Regions from separate parts of the Clostridium hominis genome, predicted to be linked through region 2. Evidence: a T-box and tRNA genes for the amino acid it is inferred to sense, from the RefSeq annotation. Region 2 holds a T-box; the other holds one or more tRNA genes.
The links. A T-box is a leader RNA that pairs with one kind of tRNA and senses whether it is charged. The one in region 2 lies ahead of pheS (phenylalanine--tRNA ligase subunit alpha), so its partner is inferred to be a tRNA-Phe.
Positions count from the first base shown of each region.

Region 1: it encodes a tRNA-Phe, which carries the amino acid that the T-box ahead of pheS (phenylalanine--tRNA ligase subunit alpha) is inferred to sense. The anticodon was not compared.

Region 1 covers NZ_JACOOO010000027.1:994-8,614, reverse strand. The annotation lists gene H8S20_RS12765 (uracil-DNA glycosylase) at 497-1,174, shown strand; gene H8S20_RS12760 (hypothetical protein) at 1,286-1,489, opposite strand; tRNA gene H8S20_RS12755 (tRNA-Phe) at 1,739-1,814, opposite strand; gene H8S20_RS12750 (hypothetical protein) at 1,942-2,370, shown strand; gene H8S20_RS12745 (CPBP family intramembrane glutamic endopeptidase) at 2,451-3,365, opposite strand; gene H8S20_RS12740 (CinA family protein) at 3,556-4,059, opposite strand; gene H8S20_RS12735 (hypothetical protein) at 4,181-4,417, opposite strand; gene fusA (elongation factor G) at 4,596-6,683, opposite strand; gene H8S20_RS12725 (VanZ family protein) at 7,113-7,583, opposite strand; gene H8S20_RS12720 (hypothetical protein) at 7,603-7,621, opposite strand, start outside.
Region 2 covers NZ_JACOOO010000001.1:183,434-197,167, forward strand. The annotation lists gene dapA (4-hydroxy-tetrahydrodipicolinate synthase) at 1-108, opposite strand, end outside; gene H8S20_RS00915 (aspartate-semialdehyde dehydrogenase) at 128-1,111, opposite strand; gene H8S20_RS00920 (alpha/beta-type small acid-soluble spore protein) at 1,308-1,559, shown strand; gene H8S20_RS00925 (class I SAM-dependent DNA methyltransferase) at 1,742-2,482, shown strand; gene hslO (Hsp33 family molecular chaperone HslO) at 2,499-3,374, shown strand; gene H8S20_RS00935 (DUF6873 family GME fold protein) at 3,474-4,175, opposite strand; gene ytxC (putative sporulation protein YtxC) at 4,309-5,199, shown strand; gene H8S20_RS00945 (TrkH family potassium uptake protein) at 5,449-6,795, shown strand; gene H8S20_RS00950 (potassium channel family protein) at 6,806-7,477, shown strand; gene H8S20_RS00955 (TrmH family RNA methyltransferase) at 7,489-8,271, shown strand; T-box leader at 8,333-8,554, shown strand; gene pheS (phenylalanine--tRNA ligase subunit alpha) at 8,624-9,643, shown strand; gene pheT (phenylalanine--tRNA ligase subunit beta) at 9,661-12,039, shown strand; gene H8S20_RS00970 (DUF2156 domain-containing protein) at 12,145-13,026, opposite strand; gene H8S20_RS00975 (hypothetical protein) at 13,227-13,734, shown strand, end outside.

The sequences.
Region 1 (7,621 bases), on a different contig from region 2:
CTTTGAGTCTTTAAATATTTTAAAAACTCTCAAAAGAATTGCTGGATTTATTTTAACTATATTCTGTTCAATTTTCAAAGACCATATTTTGTTATCGCTTCAAGCGACTTCCTTATCTTATCACCGACTCAACTTTGTGTCAATAACTTTTTTTCGAAGTTTTTTTGACTAAATTTCGTTAGCGACGAGACTTATCTTATCACTTATCAAAACAACTGTCAAACACTTTTTTATCTTGTGTTTTTGTTTGTTTCGCATTAGCGACGATATTTATCTTACCATCCTTCACATACTATTATCCACAGTTTTATTTTAATTATTCTAAATTATACACATTTTTTTCTTTTTTTCTCTATAATTCTTAATTTTGCTATTATTGATATACTAGGTACCGTTTTTGCCATAAAGTACCCCATATATTTATTGTTTTATTAATTCTATAAGTTTATAATACTTGTATACTATATGGATAAAACTACTTATTGAGGTGATCTTAATGAAAAAAATATTAAATAATGATTGGCAGGACTTATTAGAAGAAGAATTTAGTAAGGATTATTACTTAGCTTTAAGGAGTTTCTTATCTAAAGAATATAAGGAAAATACTATTTATCCTGATAAATATGATATTTTTAATGCTTTGCACTTTACTCCTTATAAAGATGTAAAAGTAGTAATATTAGGTCAAGATCCGTATCATGGTCCAAATCAAGCACATGGATTAAGTTTCTCTGTAAATCCTAATGTTGCTATTCCTCCATCTCTACTAAATATATATAAAGAATTGAAATCTGATTTAGGCTGCTACATACCGAATAATGGATATTTGAAAAAATGGGCTGAACAAGGTGTTTTACTTCTTAATACCTCATTAACTGTTAGAGCTGGTCAGGCTAACTCACATAAAAATATTGGTTGGGAGACTTTTACTGATAGAATAATATCTCTTGTAAATGAAAAAGAAGATCCTGTAGTTTTTATTTTATGGGGAAATAATGCAATTAAGAAAAAGTCACTTATAACAAACAAAAATCACTTAATTCTTACTTCAGTTCATCCTAGTCCATTATCTGCATCTAGAGGATTCTTTGGAACTAAACCATTTTCTAAAACAAATACCTTCTTAGAGTCTGTTAATAAGACTCCAATAGATTGGCAAATCGAAAATATATAAAAACGAGGTCGTTTAAATAAACTGTTTGTAATTTTAATAATCCTTAGATTAAGTTACAGTATATTTAACCGACCTCTTCTTAATATAGTGTGTATATTTCTCTTTAAAAATTCAACCATTAACTCTCCTTCTTTTATATATAGAATAAATAAAGGCTGATAAAATTCCAATTACTCCTCCTGCAGCAAAAGTTAAAGTTACATTACCTATAATAGTACCTATTAGAACCCCTGTCCCAACCCCTATTGCTATTCCTTTAGTTAAATATTCGTAATCCTTATCTGAAAGTATCATTTTTTCTAAAAACTTAACCATAATTACCTCCCTAAAACTCTTAATTAAATTATACAATACAAATATTAATAATTTCTTACGTAAAAGTTAATATTACCTAAATCTTGTGTGTCAATCGTATATATATTAGACGTATTAAACCTCTACTTAGTTCCTTCTAATTTATATTTTTTTTATTAATTTAAAAATATCATAATTAAGGTTAAGATATAGTTAAGTTATAATTGTTTTTAAAAATAAAAAAGCAACTTACATTAGTAAGTTGCTTCCTGGTGGCTCGACCAGGAATCGAACCAGGGACACGAGGATTTTCAGTCCTCTGCTCTACCGACTGAGCTATCGAGCCTTAACAAAAATTATTATACTAAATAGTTTACATTATGTCAAATAAATTTATTTAATTTCTTAATATGTATTTTTTAAAATTATTAAAATATACTTGTAGTATATAGTACTTTATAGTGGAGGTTAATTTGCAATTTGTTATATTCATTATTCTTATAGCAGCTATAGCCGGAATATATTTATATTATGACCAACAACTCGCTAAGGTAAAAAAACAATTAATGATAACATCTAATCAACTTAGGAAAAACAAGACTCAATATAGAGCATTAACTCCTATTAGCAAACCATTAAACATAAAATTTATTAGCCCCTCTTCCCAAATTGGAATAACTAATACTGGGGCAAAACTATACTTAGCTCCTACACTAGATTCTCCTAAGCTAAATACATTATCAATTAAAATGGAGGTTAAAATCCTAGATAGCGCTATCGTAGACAGTCTACTTTGGTTTTATGTAAATCTTCCAATTGATAGTGATATTAATTGTAGGGGTTGGATATCAAAAAATGATTTCTCAACAATTTTTCCTAACTCTAACTCTGTAATTCAATAATTTAAAAACATAATATAATAAAGGTGCGATATACGCACCTTTATTATTTCTTGTGTTCAATAATATTATATATTCAATTATTATGTTAAAACAACTTGTCTTATCATAACTAACAAATAAATCCCTATTATAAAAATAAAATATACATTAAAAACACTTTCTTTATTCTCTAGTCCATAGAAACTTTCTTTATCTATTATTCCACGTTTTATATTATTCTTCTTCAGTTTTTTTATTAATAGGTATGCAAGATATGAAAATAATATTGCTACACATCCATACTGGAAAGCTAATACTAATTTTTTGCCTAATGATATTGCTTTTAAACTAAATTCTGAATCTATAGTTGTTGGTAAGAATGATACTACTTTTTGTACTGTTATTGATGTTCCATTGATGATAAAGTGCATTATTACAGATGCAAATATACTATCAGTTATTCTTACAACTAATGCTAAAATAAATCCTAATGCAGTAGCATAAAGAAATTGTTGAGGATCTAAATGCATTATTCCAAATAATAGCCCAGATGCAATACAAGCCACATATATATTTTTATTATTATAACCAGATAATACTATTCCTCTTATTGTAATTTCTTCAGTTATTGCCGGAAGCACTGCTATTAATAATAGTAGTATCCAATATGGAGTACTTACTATTTGTCCAACAAAATTTCCTATCTCATTTTCAAAAAAGAATTGTGATATTAAAGAGAAGAAAGTCATTATTGGCTGACATACAAAAGCTAAGCATATCACAATTAATACATCCTTAATATGTATCTTATTAAGCCTTAATACTTTTTTAGGTGACTGTTTAGTAATTAGTAAATATATAATAGCTGGTACTATAAAAATAATCATATGATTTATACTTAACATTAACCTTATATCATTTATATTTAAAACTCTAAAAAGTATATATACAGGTAAAAATAATTGTAATAGCATAATTATTAAAAAATAAATATTAGCTTCTTTAATTTTCTTCATAAATTTCCTCCCCAACATAGATAAATACTAATAATTTAAATTTAAGTTGTATAATCCTCATTTTATTTGTTAATAATATTTAATGAAGTAAATTATACTTCATAGTTAATCGCCTCTCCCCCATTTTATTTATATACAAAAATAATCCCTTTGATATAATAGTTTACGATTAAAGGGATTATTTTTCATTTTATAGATATCCCTTTTCCTCTAATAAATCTTTTAACATAGTTAATGCCATTACTGTAGCTTCTTTTCTTATTTGATCTCTTTCACCACTGAAATTAAATTTCTTTACTACGGTTTCTTCCTCTAAATGTACACCTATATATACTAATCCTACTGGTTTCTCGACTGAGCCTCCCCCTGGTCCAGCTAAGCCTGTTGTTGAAATTGCAGCTTTTGATTCACTTACTCTAGCAATGCCATTAGCCATTTCCTTTGCAGTTTGTTCACTTACAGCTCCATATTTTAATAAGGTTTCCTCTCTTACACCTAATCTCTTTACCTTTGCCTCATTTGAATATGTTATAACACCTTCTAAATATGATGCTGATATTCCTGGATATGATATTAGTTTTGCTGCAACCATTCCACCTGTACATGATTCTGCAGTTGATATTGTTAAGTTATTTTTTAATAAACTTTCACCAATAATATATTCTAACTCTTTATCTTTATACATACTTTTCATACTTTACATCCCTCACATATATAAATTTTCTTAACTTAAATTATATACGCTTTACAAATAAAGGTATACAATTATTAGCAATAAAAATCTCTAAAGCATTTTAATGCTTTAGAGTTATGTACTATCTATACTTATTTGCGGTTATATAATAATCTCCACCACCACTTATTCCTTGTTCTAATATATTAAAATTATTTTCCTTTAACATCGAGGTAATTATGTTTATATGTTGTTTATTCTTTGTATCTAACGTTATCGTGAAATTATCATTTTTATCGACTATCCCCATATAGTCATGAATATCACTATACTCTCCTAGTCCTAAAGCTCCTCTTATATCCATTTTATAATCAGACATATCTTACCTCCATTCCTGTCATTCAAATTTTTGCAAACTCTCTGCATATAATTATTCTATGTAGCAATTATTTATTTATTCATAAAAAAGTAAAAAGAACGTCAACTATTCATAAATTTATATAAAAATAATTTTTTAAAGAATAAAAAAGCTACCAAATGGTAGCTTTTTATTTATACTAAGCTTCTTCTCTTAATCTTCTAGTTTCATCTAATATTTTTGCAACTTCAGTTGGAGGAACCTCCTCATACCTAGCAAATTTACTTATATAACTTCCTCTAGCTTGAGTCATTGAACGTAAATCAGTAGAGTAAGTAAACATCTCCGCCATAGGAACTTCTGCAATAACTTTTTGAAGTTTTCCTTCCTGCTCCATTCCTATAACTCTTCCTCTCTTTTTATTTATATCCCCCATTACATCTCCCATATATTCGTCTGGTATTAATACTTCAACACTCATAATAGGTTCTAATAATACTGGCTTAGCGCCTTCTAAGCCTTTCTTATAAGCAATAGAGGCAGCAATTTTAAATGCCATTTCAGATGAGTCTACAGGGTGGTAAGAACCATCATATAAAGTTGCTCTTAGGCCTATAACAGGATATCCTGCTAATACACCATTTGATAAACAATCTCTTATTCCCTTTTCAACTGCTGGAATAAAGTTCCTTGGTACTGATCCACCTACAACCTTATCAACAAATTCTAAATCAAGCTCTCCATCATTTCTTGGTTCAAATATAATCTTAACATCACCATATTGTCCATGCCCACCTGATTGTTTCTTGTGCTTACCTTGAACATCAGCTTTGCCTTTAATGGTTTCTCTATAAGGCACCTTTGGTTCTTGTAATATAACATCAGCTCCAAATTTATTCTTTAATCTACTTGCTATAACTTCTAAGTGTGTTTCCCCTAGTCCCCAGACTACAGTTTCAGCATTTTCTGTATCCCTCTCAACCTTAAATACAGGATCCTCTTCAGATAACTTAGATAAAGCTAAAGAAATTTTTTCTTCATCACCCTTAGCCTTAGGTAAAATAGACATAGGCATTACAGCTGTTGGAAAATTAATCTTATCATACATTATATTAAAACCTTGACTACATAAAGTATCTCCAGTACCTGTATATTGTAATTTAGCAACTGCTCCAATATCTCCAGCAATTATTTCTTGTACTGGAACTTGATTTTTCCCTCTCATAAAGAATAAATGATTTAATTTTTCAGTTTTTTCTTTATTAGAGTTTAAAACACTAACATCACCACCTACTTTTCCTGTTATTACCTTAAATAAAGATATCTTTCCAACAAATGGGTCAGCTATTGTTTTAAATACCATTGCAGAGAATGGTTTGTTATCTCCAACAGTTATGAAAACCTCTTCATTGTTGGTTAAATTTTTAGCCTTTTGAGATAGTGAGTATTCTGGTGATGGGAAACAATTAATTATATTATCTATGAATGATTTTATTCCTACTACTTTTGTAGCGCTTCCACATAATACTGGTGCTATCTCTCCTTGAGCACAGCCTTTTACTAGTCCTAAATAAAGGTCCTCATCACTTAACTCACCATCATTTAAATATTTATCTAAAAGCTCTTCATCATTTTCAGCTATAGATTCCATTAACATTTGTTTGCATTCATCAACTTTATCTACTAAATCCTCTGGAATATCTATATTCTCACATTTTAAACTCTTCTTATCAACTTTTATAGCAGTTTTTGAAATTATATCTACTATTCCATCAAAATCATTTTCTCTTCCAATTGGATATTGAATAGGCACAACGCTCATCCCAAATTTTTCTTTTAATTCATCTAAGGTCTTATCAAAGTGAGCATTTTCTCTATCCAACTTATTTATAAAAAATGCTCTTGGTAATTTAATTTTATTACAGTAATCCCATGCTTTTTCAGTTCCAACTTGAACTCCTGATACTCCACATACAACAATTGTTGCAACATCAACAGCCCTCATTCCTTGAACAACTTCACCTTGAAAATCAAAGTATCCTGGCATATCAACTAAATTTATTTTTGTGTTACCACTTTCAAAATAAGCCATAGAAGCTGATAATGATATTCCTCTTCTCTTTTCTTCTTGATCATAGTCCATTACTGTAGTTCCATCTTCAATCTTACCTAATCTGTCAGTGGTATTAGCATAATATAATAGTGCTTCTGCTAGAGATGTCTTTCCTGTAGCTCCGTGTCCTATTAAACCTACATTTCTTAGATTCTTAATGCTATAGTCTTTCATAATACATCGATAATACTAATATAAGTATTATCTTTCACCCACCTTTCTTATATGAATTTGTTTAGATTGTTTTCACTTAAATTACTAAATCTTATTGATTATATAGTTAATTTTTATGAAATTATATTCTAAAATAGTACTATACATAATTGCCTATTCATGATTAATTTTCCTAATTATTATAAAATTATTCCCAATTTATATAAGTGTAATCAATTGAATATTATCCTATGTAAGTAATTTATATATTAAGTGGCTTATATTATTACTAACTTTTTTAATATTTATAAAAAAACAAGACTTATCCATAAAAATTTATCTTATGTATAAGTCCTGTTTTATTTATTTTAATCTCAATTAAAAATATAATTTTATTAATGTATATTTCTCTTGATTATAATTATACAGATATTATAATAGCTAAAATACTCATTCAGTTATGTTAATGTTGTTTTCATTTTTTTTATTTACATTCATTTTAATACTTATGATTGTAATAATCATAGCTAATGAAGCTCCTGATGAATCAATTAAAACATCTTTAAAAGCCATTTCTCTTCCTGGTATAAAATATTGATGAATTTCATCTGTACAAGCGTAAAAAATTGAAAATATAAGAGCATATAAAATTGCTCTCTTTATACCAAAATAATATTTCATAACATTAACAGTTAAGAGATACAATATAAAATATTCTGTAAAATGAGCTGCTTTTCTTACTATAAATGTTGCAAGTTCACCTAACTCTTTATTTAAATCTATTCCTATCACTTGAAATAATTTCAATACCAATCCGCTCTGTTTACTAGATACATCTCCTGGTTGATTAGACATATAAAAAATTAATCCTATCCAGAATGATAACGCTATCCATCCTATTACTAGTCTTTTGTTTCTCATTTTATTCTCCTACTAATCTTTACACTTTATCTATTAAA
Region 2 (13,734 bases):
ACCTTCTGATACATGCCATTCTAGTAACTCCTCGAGTTTTGTGTAATTAACACCAGTATCTGTAAATGGAGTAATAATTGCAACACCGGAACCTTTAAAGATTGACATAATATAACCTCCTATAAATTTAGTTTGTTAATGTTTCAAGGATTTGTATTGCATTTAAAGCAGCACCTTTTCTTAGATTATCTGCTACGACCCAAATGTTAAGTCCGTTATCAACACTAAAGTCTCTTCGTACTCTACCTATATAAACCTCATCTTTTCCATCAGCTAAAATAGGCATTGGATATTTTAATGATTCTTTTTCGTCATAAAGAATTAATCCTTTAGAATTATTAAATAAATTAATTACATCCTTTAGGTTATAATCATTTAATAATTCTATATTTATACTTTCTCCATGACAGTTTAGGACTGGTACTCTAACGGTAGTGGCAGTGATTTTTAAGTTGTCATCATGAAGAATTTTTTTTGTTTCATTTACCATTTTGATTTCTTCTTTTGTATAACCGTTATCTAAAAAAATATCAATTTGAGGAATACAGTTATTAAATATAGGGTAAGGGAATTTTGTTGGAGATATTCCAGAAATTCCGTTTTTTAAGTCGTTAATTCCTCCAATTCCTGCCCCAGATACTGCCTGATAAGTTGAGTATATAATTCTTTTTAAACCGTAATTATCTTTTAAGATTTTAAGCGGTATCATTGCCTGTATTGTTGAACAATTAGGATTGGCAATAATGCCATTATGACTTTTTAAATCTTCAGGATTTACTTCAGGAACTATTAATGGAACATCTTTATCCATCCTCCAAGCGTTAGAGTTATCTATAACTATAGCGCCGTATTTAGTAAAAATAGGCGCATATTTCAAACTGGTTTCACCACCAGCTGAGAAAAGAGCATAATCAATTTTTTTGTTTTTTATATTATCTTCAATAGTTTCTTCAACTAAGTAGCTTTTGTTTTTAAATTTAAGATAACTTCCATTAGATTTTTTAGAGGCAAAAAGATAAAGTTCTTTAATAGGAAAATTTCTTTCCTCTAAAATATTTAAAAATTTTCTTCCTACATTGCCGGTAGCTCCGACTATTGCAATGTTGTACATAAACTATCCTCCTATAAAAATAAAAAGATTTAAATTAAAAATTCCCTATATAGGAGCATTAAATCTAATAATTTAAATTCTTTGTCATAATAACAATATATGATAAAGCCTTAAATAAGTTATAAAAAGATAGGGGGTATAAATATATACTTGTTGGATAAAATACATATGACAAATTTATTTAGGGGGAAGTAATATGAGTAAAACACCATTAAAAAAAATTATAAAATCCAAATTAAAAAGTAATAAAGAATTAACCCCGGAAGAGCTTTTAAGAGAAAAAATAAAGTATGAAATAGCGGATGAATTAGGCTTAAAGGACAAGGTTGATGAATATGGATGGGCAGGGTTAACAGCAGAAGAGACAGGTCGTATTGGTGGAATTATGACTAAGAGAAAGAAGGAGCTAAAAATACCTACTAATGATGAGATATTAGGTAGAAAATAGTTTGTTAATTTAGTAATTTTATAAATAAAGACTATCTATATATGAGGAATAGTTAGTTATCGTTGACTAAAAGTACTTTTACATATATTATAGTTTGTAGAAAAATATAGCTTTATTTACTTAAGTTATATTTTTCTAAATTTGACCTTATGGGAAAATTACTACAAGTGAGGGGGGATTTTATGGCATATGGTGAATTTGCCAAAATCTACGATGAACTTATAAATGAAGATATAGATTATGATGAAATGGTTAATAGAATTATTAGTATTTGCGAAGAAGAAAATGTTAAATTTAATAACTATTTGGATGTGGCTTGTGGTACTGGAAATGTTACTATACGTTTAGCTACAAAATTTAAGGATATATTTGCTGTAGACCTATCAGAAGACATGCTACGTGAAGCTTTTGAAAAGTTAAAAGCTAATAAGTTAAAAGGAAAAGTAATATGCCAAGATATGACTGAGTTAAGTTTAAATAAGAAGTTTGATTTAATAACTTCTGTACTTGATTCTACCAATTACATAATAGAGGAAGATGGAATTTTATCTTACTTCAAGTCTATATATGAGCATTTAAATGATGATGGGATTTTTATTTTTGATATAAATTCATACTATAAACTATCAGAAATATTAGGAAATAATATATATACATATAGCGAAGAAGAAGTTTTTTATACGTGGGAAAACACCTTTGAAGATGATTTGCTTTCAATGTTTTTAACTTTCTTTGTTAAAAAAGGAGAGTTATATGAAAGGTTTGAAGAGGAACATTTAGAAAGAGCGTATAAAGCAGAAGAAATTGAGAAGTATTTAAAACTTTCAAACTTAGAAGTGATAAATAAATTTGATGGATACACTAATAATGATGTACAAGAAGATAGTGAAAGATTAGTGTATGTTGTAAAGAAAAGCAGATAATTTGGAGGAAGATTAAATGAAAGATACAATTATAACAGCAACAGCTAAAGATGGAATGGTTAGAATTATTGCAGGATCAACTACTAATTTAGTTGAAAAAGCACGTGATATACATGGATGTACACCAGTAGCAGCAGCTACTTTAGGTAGATTATTAACTGCAGGAGCTTTATTAGGAAGTACACTAAAATCAGAGAAGGATGTAACAACATTAAAAATTAACGGTGGAGGAGATGCAGAAGGAGTTGTTGTAACTGCATATAAAGATGGTATAGTTAAAGGGTATATAGGCAATCCATATGGCGATTTACCGTTAAATTCTAAAAATAAATTAGATGTTGGCGGATATGTAGGTAAAAATGGTAATTTAATAATAATTAAAGATTTAGGATTAAAGGATCCATACGTTGGGCAAGTTCCAATATTCTCAGGAGAAATAGCAGAAGACTTAGCATATTATTTCACTGTATCAGAGCAAACACCTTCAGCTGTAGCTTTAGGAGTTTTAGTTAATACTGATTATTCTATAAAATCTGCTGGGGGATTTATAGTACAGATGATGCCAGGGGCAGATGAACTATTAGCTGATTTAATAACTTATAGATTGGAAGAAATACCATCAATAACAACTTTACTTGATGAAGGAAAAACAATTAAAGAAATAATAGAATACATATTTGATGGTATGGATCTTAAGATATTAGAAGAGGTAGAGCCAGAGTTTAAGTGTAATTGCTCAAGAGAAAAGGTAGAAAAAGCTTTAATATCTATTGGGGAAAAAGATCTTAAAGAAATAGCTGCAGAAGGAAAAGATGAAGAGTTAAAATGTCATTTCTGCAATGCTAGTTACATTTTTACAAAAGAAGATATAGAGAAGATTTTACAAAAATAATACAAACACCACTAGATCGATAGGATTTAGTGGTGTTTTTTTGTAAATAAAATATATTCAACTTTTAAAGCATTTATACGTAGTATATAGGGAATAAATTTATAAACACATTAAACTACCTCTATCAATTAATTTACCTTGGCTCAAGTAGATTGGTTTAATATCATATTTGCTTAAAAAGAGTTTAATTTCTTTGCCGTATTTATAGTAGTCTAAGTTACCAAAAAAAGCTAAAGAGTCATCAGATATTTTTCCACCAACGCCACCAATAAAGCCATAATTTAAACTAGGTAATAATATGTCACCAGGAGGAAGCCATAAAATATCATAATCTTCTTTTTTTAAGATATCATGTATTCCTTTATCATTTGTTATAATTACTTTTTCTCTAATAGGGAGTATTGAACATTTAGAATATCCTTGTTTAACATTGATAAAATTTTTATCCTTCATAGAAGATATAAGGTTTTTATCAGTGTATTTAAAATTATGAATAATATCATTTTCTAATATTGCAGCATTTAATATTATATTCCCAGGATATTTTTCAGTAAGAGAGCTTAAACTTTTTAGATACTTAATATTATATTGTTCAAGTTTCTTAAGGAAAGAAGAATCAATATCTTTATGTACAATTATTTTTTTTTCTTTTTTATCAATTATATTCATCTGTATATCTACGTGACCATCAATTGCATCATATAATGTTGAATTTTTTGGTATTTCTATAAAATCAATATTAAATTTTGAAAGTGATTTTTTTTCTTCTGCTGTAGTTCGATAATCGATAAATGCAACCATATAAGCCCACCTTTAATAATTTTAATATAAAGTTATCTGAAAAATAAGAAAAAATCAAGGGTTGTTTACTTAATATTGATGGTATAGAGATGTTATTTTAATACATACTATTATTAAGAAGGGAGTGAAATCTATGATAGTATTGAATTTACGACGTAATGATGACCTTGATTTCGTAAAAGAGCTGCAAGAGTTGAGAGACATATTAAAGAAAAAGAATATTACGATAGGTCTCGTGGAAAGTTTTGAAGGTGACACTCATTCAGTAAAAGTTATATGCGATGAAAAGTGTTATGATGAGAGAGTTAAAAATACACTTTATCTATATATCAGTAATATTCTATACAATATTGTATTAGAACAATATAGAAAAAAAGAAATGTTCGAGTTTTTGATGGAAAATTATTTCTTTTTAAAGCAAGATGAAATTTTAGAAGTAGAAGATATAATTATGAGTGTTCTAAAAGGTGAAGCTACAGTAAATGATGATAGAATGATATATTGTTTAAATAAAGTAAACTCAATAATAGAGAAAATAAAGGAATGTTTAGAGGAAAATGAAGAGATAAACATCCAAGGCTTTGTAACTTTTAGAATGAAAGAATTAAGACAGGGGATAGAAGATATAATTGAAAAAGTTGTAGAAGAGTACATGGTAGAAAAGGAATATAAAGAATTTGTGAAGTTATTAAAATACTTCGTTGATATTCAAGAAAGCAGAATTGATGAAATTAATATTTTTATACAAGATGGTGGTGGATATATCATTAAAGATAAATATGGCAATGATATATTTGAAGAATTTATTAAGGAACTTTCAGAGTGTAAGGTGGATACCGAAGCTAATATAGAGGATGTTATAATAAGCGGATTAATTACTAATGCACCAAAAAGTGTAATAATTCATGGAAAAGAAAAATGTAATAATAAGGAGTTTATAAATACAATAATAAATGTTTTTGGAGAAAGAGCATATTGTTGTAAGGGATGTAGTGAGTGCAAAATAGTTAAAACTAAAATATAATTATTTTATTACTAAGAAAAATATAGTTTCTAAGATTAAGATTTTGGAATTGTTAAATATAGATTTTATTTAGGCGACTTTTAAGTCGCCTTTATTATTATATATAAATAAAATTATTTAATGGACTATGAAAATAAATGTAAAGATGGTAAAATACATGGAGGACAAATATTAACACCCAACAAATAAAATAATATATATAGAGCAAAATAATAAAAGTAGTTAAAATGAAACCTACGAGGTGAGATTATGCAATTTAATTTAAGAAAAAATACTAAGCTTAAAGGAGTTCAAATTTTAGCATTAGGTTTTTTAGCAGTGATATTGATTGGAGGAATAATATTAACTTTACCTATATCATCTGCAAGTGGAGAAACGACTAATTTTTTAGATGCGCTATTTACAGCTACATCTGCTGTATGCGTTACAGGGTTAATAACACTAGATACTGGAACTCATTGGAGTATGTTTGGTCAAACAATTATTATGTTATTAATAGAAATTGGTGGACTTGGATTCATGTCTTTCACAACATTAATAGCAATCGTATTAGGGAAAAAAATAACATTAAGAGATAGGCTGATATTACAAGATGCTATGAATACTTTTAATATTCAAGGCCTTGTTAAGATGGTGAAATATGTAATAGTGTTTACGGTAACAGTTCAACTTTCTGGAGCACTTTTATTTTCGACACAATTTATACCACAGTTTGGAGTAGCAAAAGGATTATTCTATAGTGTATTTCACTCTATATCTGCTTTTTGCAATGCGGGTTTTGATTTATTTGGAAATTTTTCAAGTTTAACAGGATATAGTTCAAATTGGGTAGTTTTACTTGTAGTTAGTGCCTTGATTATAATTGGGGGTATAGGCTTTACAGTATGGATAGAAATTTACAATTTTAAAAGCATTAAAAGACTTTCATTACATTCAAAAATAGTTATTTTAGTTACAACTGTTTTACTTGTATGTGGAACAATACTTATGTTTATTTTTGAACATAATAATCCAAACACCATGGCTAATATGAATATTGGAGATAAGGTAGTAAATTCATTTTTTGCAGCAGTAACTCCAAGGACTGCGGGATTTAATTCAATATCTACAGCAGGAATGACTAATGCAGGAAATTTTTTAACGATTATACTTATGTTCATAGGTGGTTCGCCAGGATCAACTGCTGGTGGGATTAAAACAACAACTATGGGTGTGTTAATAGTAACTGTTATATGTGTTATAAGGGGACGTGATGATGCAGAAGCATTTAAAAAGAGATTTCCTAAAGAATTAGTATATAAAGCATTTACTTTATTCTTTATAGGAGGAGTTTTAATAATAGGATCAACTATGTTATTATCATATACAGAAAAAGGGGCATCATTCCTTTCGGTATTATATGAAACTACTTCTGCCTTTGGAACAGTAGGTATAACTTTAGGGTTAACTCAACAACTTACTGAAGTTGGTAAAGTGTTAATAATGATAATGATGTATTTAGGCAGAGTTGGACCATTAACTGTTGTATTATCATTAATGAGAAATAAAAATAATAATGGTGTAAGATATCCAGAAGGAAAAATACTAATAGGTTAGGAGAGTAATTATGGCGAAGAGTAAACAATTTGTAGTTATAGGTTTAGGAAGATTTGGGGAGTCTGTAGCAAAGACTCTTTATGGGTTAGGTCATGATGTATTAGCTGTAGATATGGATGAGGATATGGTTCAAGAAATTTCAGATTCTGTAACTCATGCGGTTCAGATGGATGCAACAGATGAGTCAGCACTTAGAACTTTAGGGTTAAGAAATTTTGATGTTGCAGTAGTTACAATAGGATCGAATATACAAGCTAGTGTTATGGTAACATTATTAGTTAAAGAATTAGGAGTTAAATACATAATAGCAAAAGGACAAAGTGATTTACATGCTAAGGTATTATATAAGATAGGTGCTGATAGAGTAGTTTTACCTGAAAAGGATATGGGAGTTAGAGTTGCTCATAATCTTGTATCTGCAAGTATTTTAGATTACATTGAATTATCACCAGATTATAGCATAATGGAAATGAAAGCATTAGCAGAATGGAATGGTAAGACACTTACTGAGCTTAAGCTTAGAAGTAAATATGGAATTAATGTAATGGCAATAAAGAAAAATGATGATATTAATATCTCTCCTAGCGCTGAAGAAGTTATTTCTACAGAAGATATAATAGTAGCTATTGGTTCAGCAGAAGATTTAGCTAAGATAGAAGAGATTATGTCTAAGCAAAAATAGAGGTGTAGAAATTGATATCAATAGAAAGTAAAGAGAATACATTTTTTAAGCTAGCGAAAAAGCTTAAAGATAGAAAAGGTAGAAATAAAGAACAAAAATATATAATAGAAGGCTTTAGATTAATACAAGAAGCATTTAAGGCAGGATGTAAAATTGATTCTATAGTTGTAAATGCTGATGGAGAGAAAAAAATAAGTCAATATTTAGAGGGGTATATCGATAATATAAAGATATATTTAATGGAAGATAGCCTTTTTTCACAACTTACTTCTACCGAGAATCCACAAGGAATAATTGCAATACTAGAGATAGAAGATAAAAGAGAAAACTTAAATGGAGATTTCTATCTTCTATGTGATAAAGTTCAAGATCCAGGTAATTTAGGTACCATAATCAGAACTGCACATGCAGCAGGAGTAACTGGAATTATACTAACAAAAGGTACTGTTGATATATATAATGATAAGGTTATAAGATCTACAATGGGTTCTATATTTTATGTTCCGATAATACATGATAATGATTTGTCGTTTTTAAAAGAACTAAAAAATGATGACTTTAGTTTAGTTGCTACTTCATTGCAAGAATCTAAAGATTTCTTTAGAGAGGATTTAAGTGGTAAAATAATTCTTTCAGTAGGAAATGAAGGAAATGGTATAAGCGATGAAATTTTTGATATGGCAGATATTAAAGTTAAAATACCAATGCCTGGTGGAGCTGAATCTCTAAATGTAGCTATAGCAACATCTATAATTTTATTTGAAAGAGTTAGACAAAATATATCAAATAAATAATTTTACATAAAACTATTGAAAATATTGTCTTTTAGATGTATAATCAGTTGTAATTTAATATAAAAATACTGTGATTGAGAGAGTAGGTATAAAAACTTTTTCAGGGAGAAGAGGTCATAGACTGTAAGCCTTTTTATTAGAATTTATATTGAAGTTCGCTCAGGAGTACTAGCTGTGAAACGAAGTAGTAGCTAGCGGTTTTTACCGTTATTAAAATTAAGTTGGATATTTGTTTTATAATAAATATCAATTAGGGTGGTAACGCGGATATTCCGTCCCTTTGTGGGGCTGAATATCCTTTTTTTTATTGGAAAAAATACCATAATTTAATTCGTTAGAAGGGAGAATACAAATGCAAGAAAAATTATTAGCAATTAAAGAAGCTGCTTTTAATGAAATATCTGCTGCAGAAAATAGTGGAGCATTAGAAGAAATAAGAGTTAAATACCTTGGGAAAAAAGGGGAGCTAACTACTATCCTTAGAAGTATGGGAGCTTTATCAAAAGAAGAAAGACCTGTAGTTGGGAAATTAGTTAATGAGGCTAAAAATGAGGTAGAAGAGAAATTAGAAGAGGTTAGCAAAAAGATTAAAGAAAAAGAAAAGAATGCTAAACTTGCTAGCGAAGTTATAGATATATCATTACCAGGTAAAAGAAATGTTATAGGAAAAAGACATCCTTTAGATTTAACATTAGAAAGCATGAAAGAAATATTTATTTCAATGGGATTTACTATAGAAGAAGGACCAGAAGTTGAATTAGATCACTATAACTTTGAAGCTCTAAATATACCAAAGGACCATCCGGCAAGAAGTGAGCAAGATACTTTCTATATAAATGATAACATAGTATTAAGAACTCAAACTTCTCCAGTTCAAGTTAGAACTATGGAGAAACAACAACCTCCTATAAAAATGATATCACCAGGTAAGGTTTATAGATCAGACGCTGTAGATGCTACTCACTCACCTATATTCTATCAAATGGAAGGTCTAGTAATTGATAAGGGTGTTACTTTTGCAGACTTAAAAGGAACATTAGAATTATTTGCTAAAAAGATGTTCGGGGATAAGGTTGTAACTAAATTTAGACCACACCACTTCCCATTTACAGAGCCATCAGCAGAAATGGATGCTACTTGCTTTGTATGCGGTGGAGAAGGTTGTAGAGTATGTAAAGGAAGCGGATGGATTGAAATTTTAGGATGCGGAATGGTTCACCCTGAAGTTTTAAGAAATTGTGGAGTAGACCCAGAAGTTTATAGTGGATTTGCTTTCGGATTTGGTGTAGACAGAATGGTTATGCTTAAGTACGGAATAGATGATATCAGATTATTATACGAAAGTGATATGAGATTTTTAAATCAATTTTAATTAGGAGGTAAAGTGAGATGAAAGTACCATATAATTGGTTAAAAGATTATGCAGAAGTAAATGTAGATGCAGTTACATTAGGTGATAAATTAACTCTTTCAGGTTCAGCTGTAGAAGAGGTTATTATACAAGGTGACAATATAAAAAATATTGTTACAGGAAAGATTACTAAAATAGAAAAACATCCAGATGCTGATAGATTAAATGTATGTCAAGTAAATATTGGAGCTGAAGAAGAAATTCAAATAGTTACTGCAGCTACTAATATGAAAGAAGAAGATGTAGTTCCAGTTGCTCTTCATAAATCAATTTTAGCTGATGGAAGTGAAATTAAAAAAGGTAAGATGAGAGGCGTAGTATCTAATGGTATGTTCTGTTCTGAAGAAGAACTAGGAATTGCTGGAGATGAACCAGTTCATGGATTAATGATATTACCACAAGATGCACCTCTTGGGATGGATATAAAAGAATACTTAGGTTTAAACAAAGCTATATTAGATTTTGAAATAACTTCTAATAGACCTGATTGTTTAAGTATAGTTGGTATGGCTAGGGAAACGGCAGCGACTTTAAGAACTTCTTATAAAATGCCAAATATGAACTTTGAAGTAAAATCATCAGCTAATATTAATGATGAATTAAAAGTAGAAGTAAGAGATGATTTATGTAGAAGATATATGGCTAGAGGTGTTAAAAATGTAAAAGTAATGCCATCACCAGGTTGGATGCAAGAAAGACTTTTAGAAGCTGGGGTTAGACCTATTAACAATATAGTTGATATAACTAACTTTGTTATGTTAGAGATTGGGCAACCAATGCATGCTTTTGATGCTAGACAAATAGAAAGTGGAAAAATTGTTGTTGAAAAAGCTAAAGATGGAGAAAAATTCACTACTTTAGATGAAGTAGAAAGAGAGCTAACTTCAGATTTCTTAATGATTAAGGATGGTGAAAAATCAGTTGCATTAGCTGGAATAATGGGTGGATTAAACTCAGAAATTCAAGATGATACAACAGAAGTTATATTTGAATCAGCAAACTTTGAAGGAACTAATATAAGAGTTAGCTCTAAAAAGTTAAATTTAAGATCAGAAAGTTCTTCAAGATTTGATAAAGATATAGACCCTAACTTAGCTAAGCTTGCTATAGATAGAGCTTGTGCACTTGTTTGTGAATTAGCATGTGGAGAAGTTATGGAAGGAACTATAGATGTTTATAATCAAGTTAAAGAAGAAGGCTCTATAACTGTAGATTCAGCTTGGATTAATAAATTCTTAGGAACAGATATATCTAAAGAAGAAATGAAAGAAGCTTTAGACTCTTTAGATTTAAAAGCGGAGATTAAAGGTGAAATGTTAGATATAACTATACCTACATTTAGAATAGATATAGCTATAAAAGAAGATATAGCTGAAGAAGTTGCTAGAATTTATGGATATGATAAGATTCCTACAACAGTATTTAAGGTATCTACTGAAAGAGAACCTAAATACAAAAATGAATTATTATCAGATAAAGTTGTAGATATAATGATTGGAAGCGGCGTTAATCAATCTATCAGTTATTCATTTGTATCACCTAAGGTGTTTGATAAAGTTAATATACCAGAAGATAGCGAACTTAGAAATGTTGTTAAAATAAAGAATCCATTAGGTGAGGATTATAGTGTAATGAGAACTACTACATTACCATCAATAATGGAGTGTTTATCTAGAAACTATTCTAGAAACAATGATTATGTTAGATTATTTGAAATAGGAAGAGTATATATTCCCAATGAAGTAGAAACTGAGTTGCCAACAGAGAAAAATATCTTAACTATAGGTATCTATGGTGATTGCGATTACCTTGATCTTAAAGGAATAGTGGAAAATGTAATTGAAGGATTAGGTGTAGATAAAGCTAAATATGCACGTGAAAGTGAAAATCCAAGTTACCATCCAGGAAAAACTGCAGCATTAATGGTTAGAAATAAGAAAGCAGGAGTATTTGGGGAAGTTCATCCAGATGTAACTGAAAACTATGGAATAGATGTAGATTGTTATGTAGCAGAATTAGACTTAGATTTACTATTCCAAGCAGCTACTACAGTTAAATCATATAAACCATTACCAAAGTTCCCAGCTGTAACAAGAGATATTGCACTTTTATGCGATGACTCTATATTAGTTGCTGACATAGAAGACTGTATAAGAAGAGCTGGTGGAAACTTAGTAGAAAAAGTACAATTATTTGATATCTATAAGGGAGCACAAATACCAGAAGGTAAAAAATCAATAGCTTATGCTATAGCTTATAGAGATGAAAAGAAAACTTTAGAAGATAAAGATATATCTAAAGTTCACGATAAAATCCTAAAAGCACTAGAACACAAACTAGGAGCTGTGTTAAGATAACTGACACTCTAAATCTCCGATTTAGTTAGTGGAACTTACTTATTTAATATCACGAAAATTAGTTTTCTTAACTTAAAAATAAAGTAGTAATTCAAAAGTGAATTACTACTTTATTTTTACAAAATATTTATTTAGAATTTTATATGGGTGATAAGATTCTTTTGATTTTTGTAGACCTTCATGTCCGCAGTCTTCTTCTCTATTAACATATTTAGTATCTTTAAAAGATGATTTTAAAAATTCATTATTTATAAATGCATAAATTCCACGATAGTCTGTATTGCATTTTTCTATATGAATTATAGCTGAATCATTAAAAACTTCACCTATAGAAAAACCAGCTAAGACATCATCAACATATACAGCTATAGAATTTAGCGATAAATCATTAAGAGAATATAAAATGTTTTTTATAGCAGATGGTTCGATTAATAGTTCCTTTGAGCATATACATTTTTTATTTTCCCAGTTAGATAGAAGTATTAAGCAATCAGTTATTATTTTTTCACTATTTATAGGAGAAGAAGAAAAGTTATATGAATTAATAAAATTATTATAATGATTTCTTTTTTTATGATATTTTTTTCCTTTAAGACTAATTAAATCAGTAGTAAGATAAATATATTCAGAAGAGTTTTTGTTTTCTAGAACTTCTATGGGGTAACGTTTTTTTAATAAATTAAGATAGTTGTTATCTATATCACCTAATAAATATTTAAAGTTTACGTAGTTACATTTTAAATAATCTAAAGTTTTATATAACGACTCAGTATTATCTGAATAAGGCATCATAAAGAAAAAACCGTTATCTTCATCGTATTTTTGAACTACTAAAGTATCGTAAATTATACCTACATTAGTTTGACAAAGGTCTTTCCATAAATATAATGAGTTAAAAGAGTACTCATATGATAGTGTAGTTATAGATTTTGAATAAGAATCTATCAAGTTTTTATCTTCATAAGAAATTGGATGTAAATCTAACAAAACTGCCATCTCCTTTGTTAAAAAATAGATATATAATATTGTATTTTTGATTCATAGATATTGTGATAGTTATAATTCCAATTAGTGATAATAAATAGCAACTTGTAATTATATATGAATATATGTAAAATATAAAAGAAAAGCTATTAGGTATGTAATTAATAGCTTTTTATATAAGTTAAGACATTAAGGAGTAGACAATGAGCAGCATAAATAACAAAGCATTAGAAGAAAAAGTTGGACAACTTAAAAAAGCTATAGAGATAGTTGGTGGAAAAGAAGAGATAATCGAAAAGTGGAGCGATAATGATAAAATAATGAGTTATATCATTACTAAACTTTTTGAAGAAGATAAAGTAACTTTTGAAGTTTCTGATAAAGAATATTCTATAAATAGATTGCTAGCAATAAAATTAGATTATGAGAAGTACTTCTTAAAAAATAAAAGTAAAACTATTGAAAGCATAATTTACAAGATTAAAAAGTATGATACAAGTCTTGATTCTTTAATAAGAAAGTATAAAAAGACAAGAGGGATAGAGGAGTATAATAAAATATTCTCTACTTTAGAAAAGACATATAGAAGAGATATAAACATGATTATTTTAAAAGAAATTGATAGTAAGATTATAGAATCATTATTATTTGGAGAAGAGGAAAAGTATTATGGAGAATACTTAAATCAAAAGAAGAAAGCTTTATTAGATG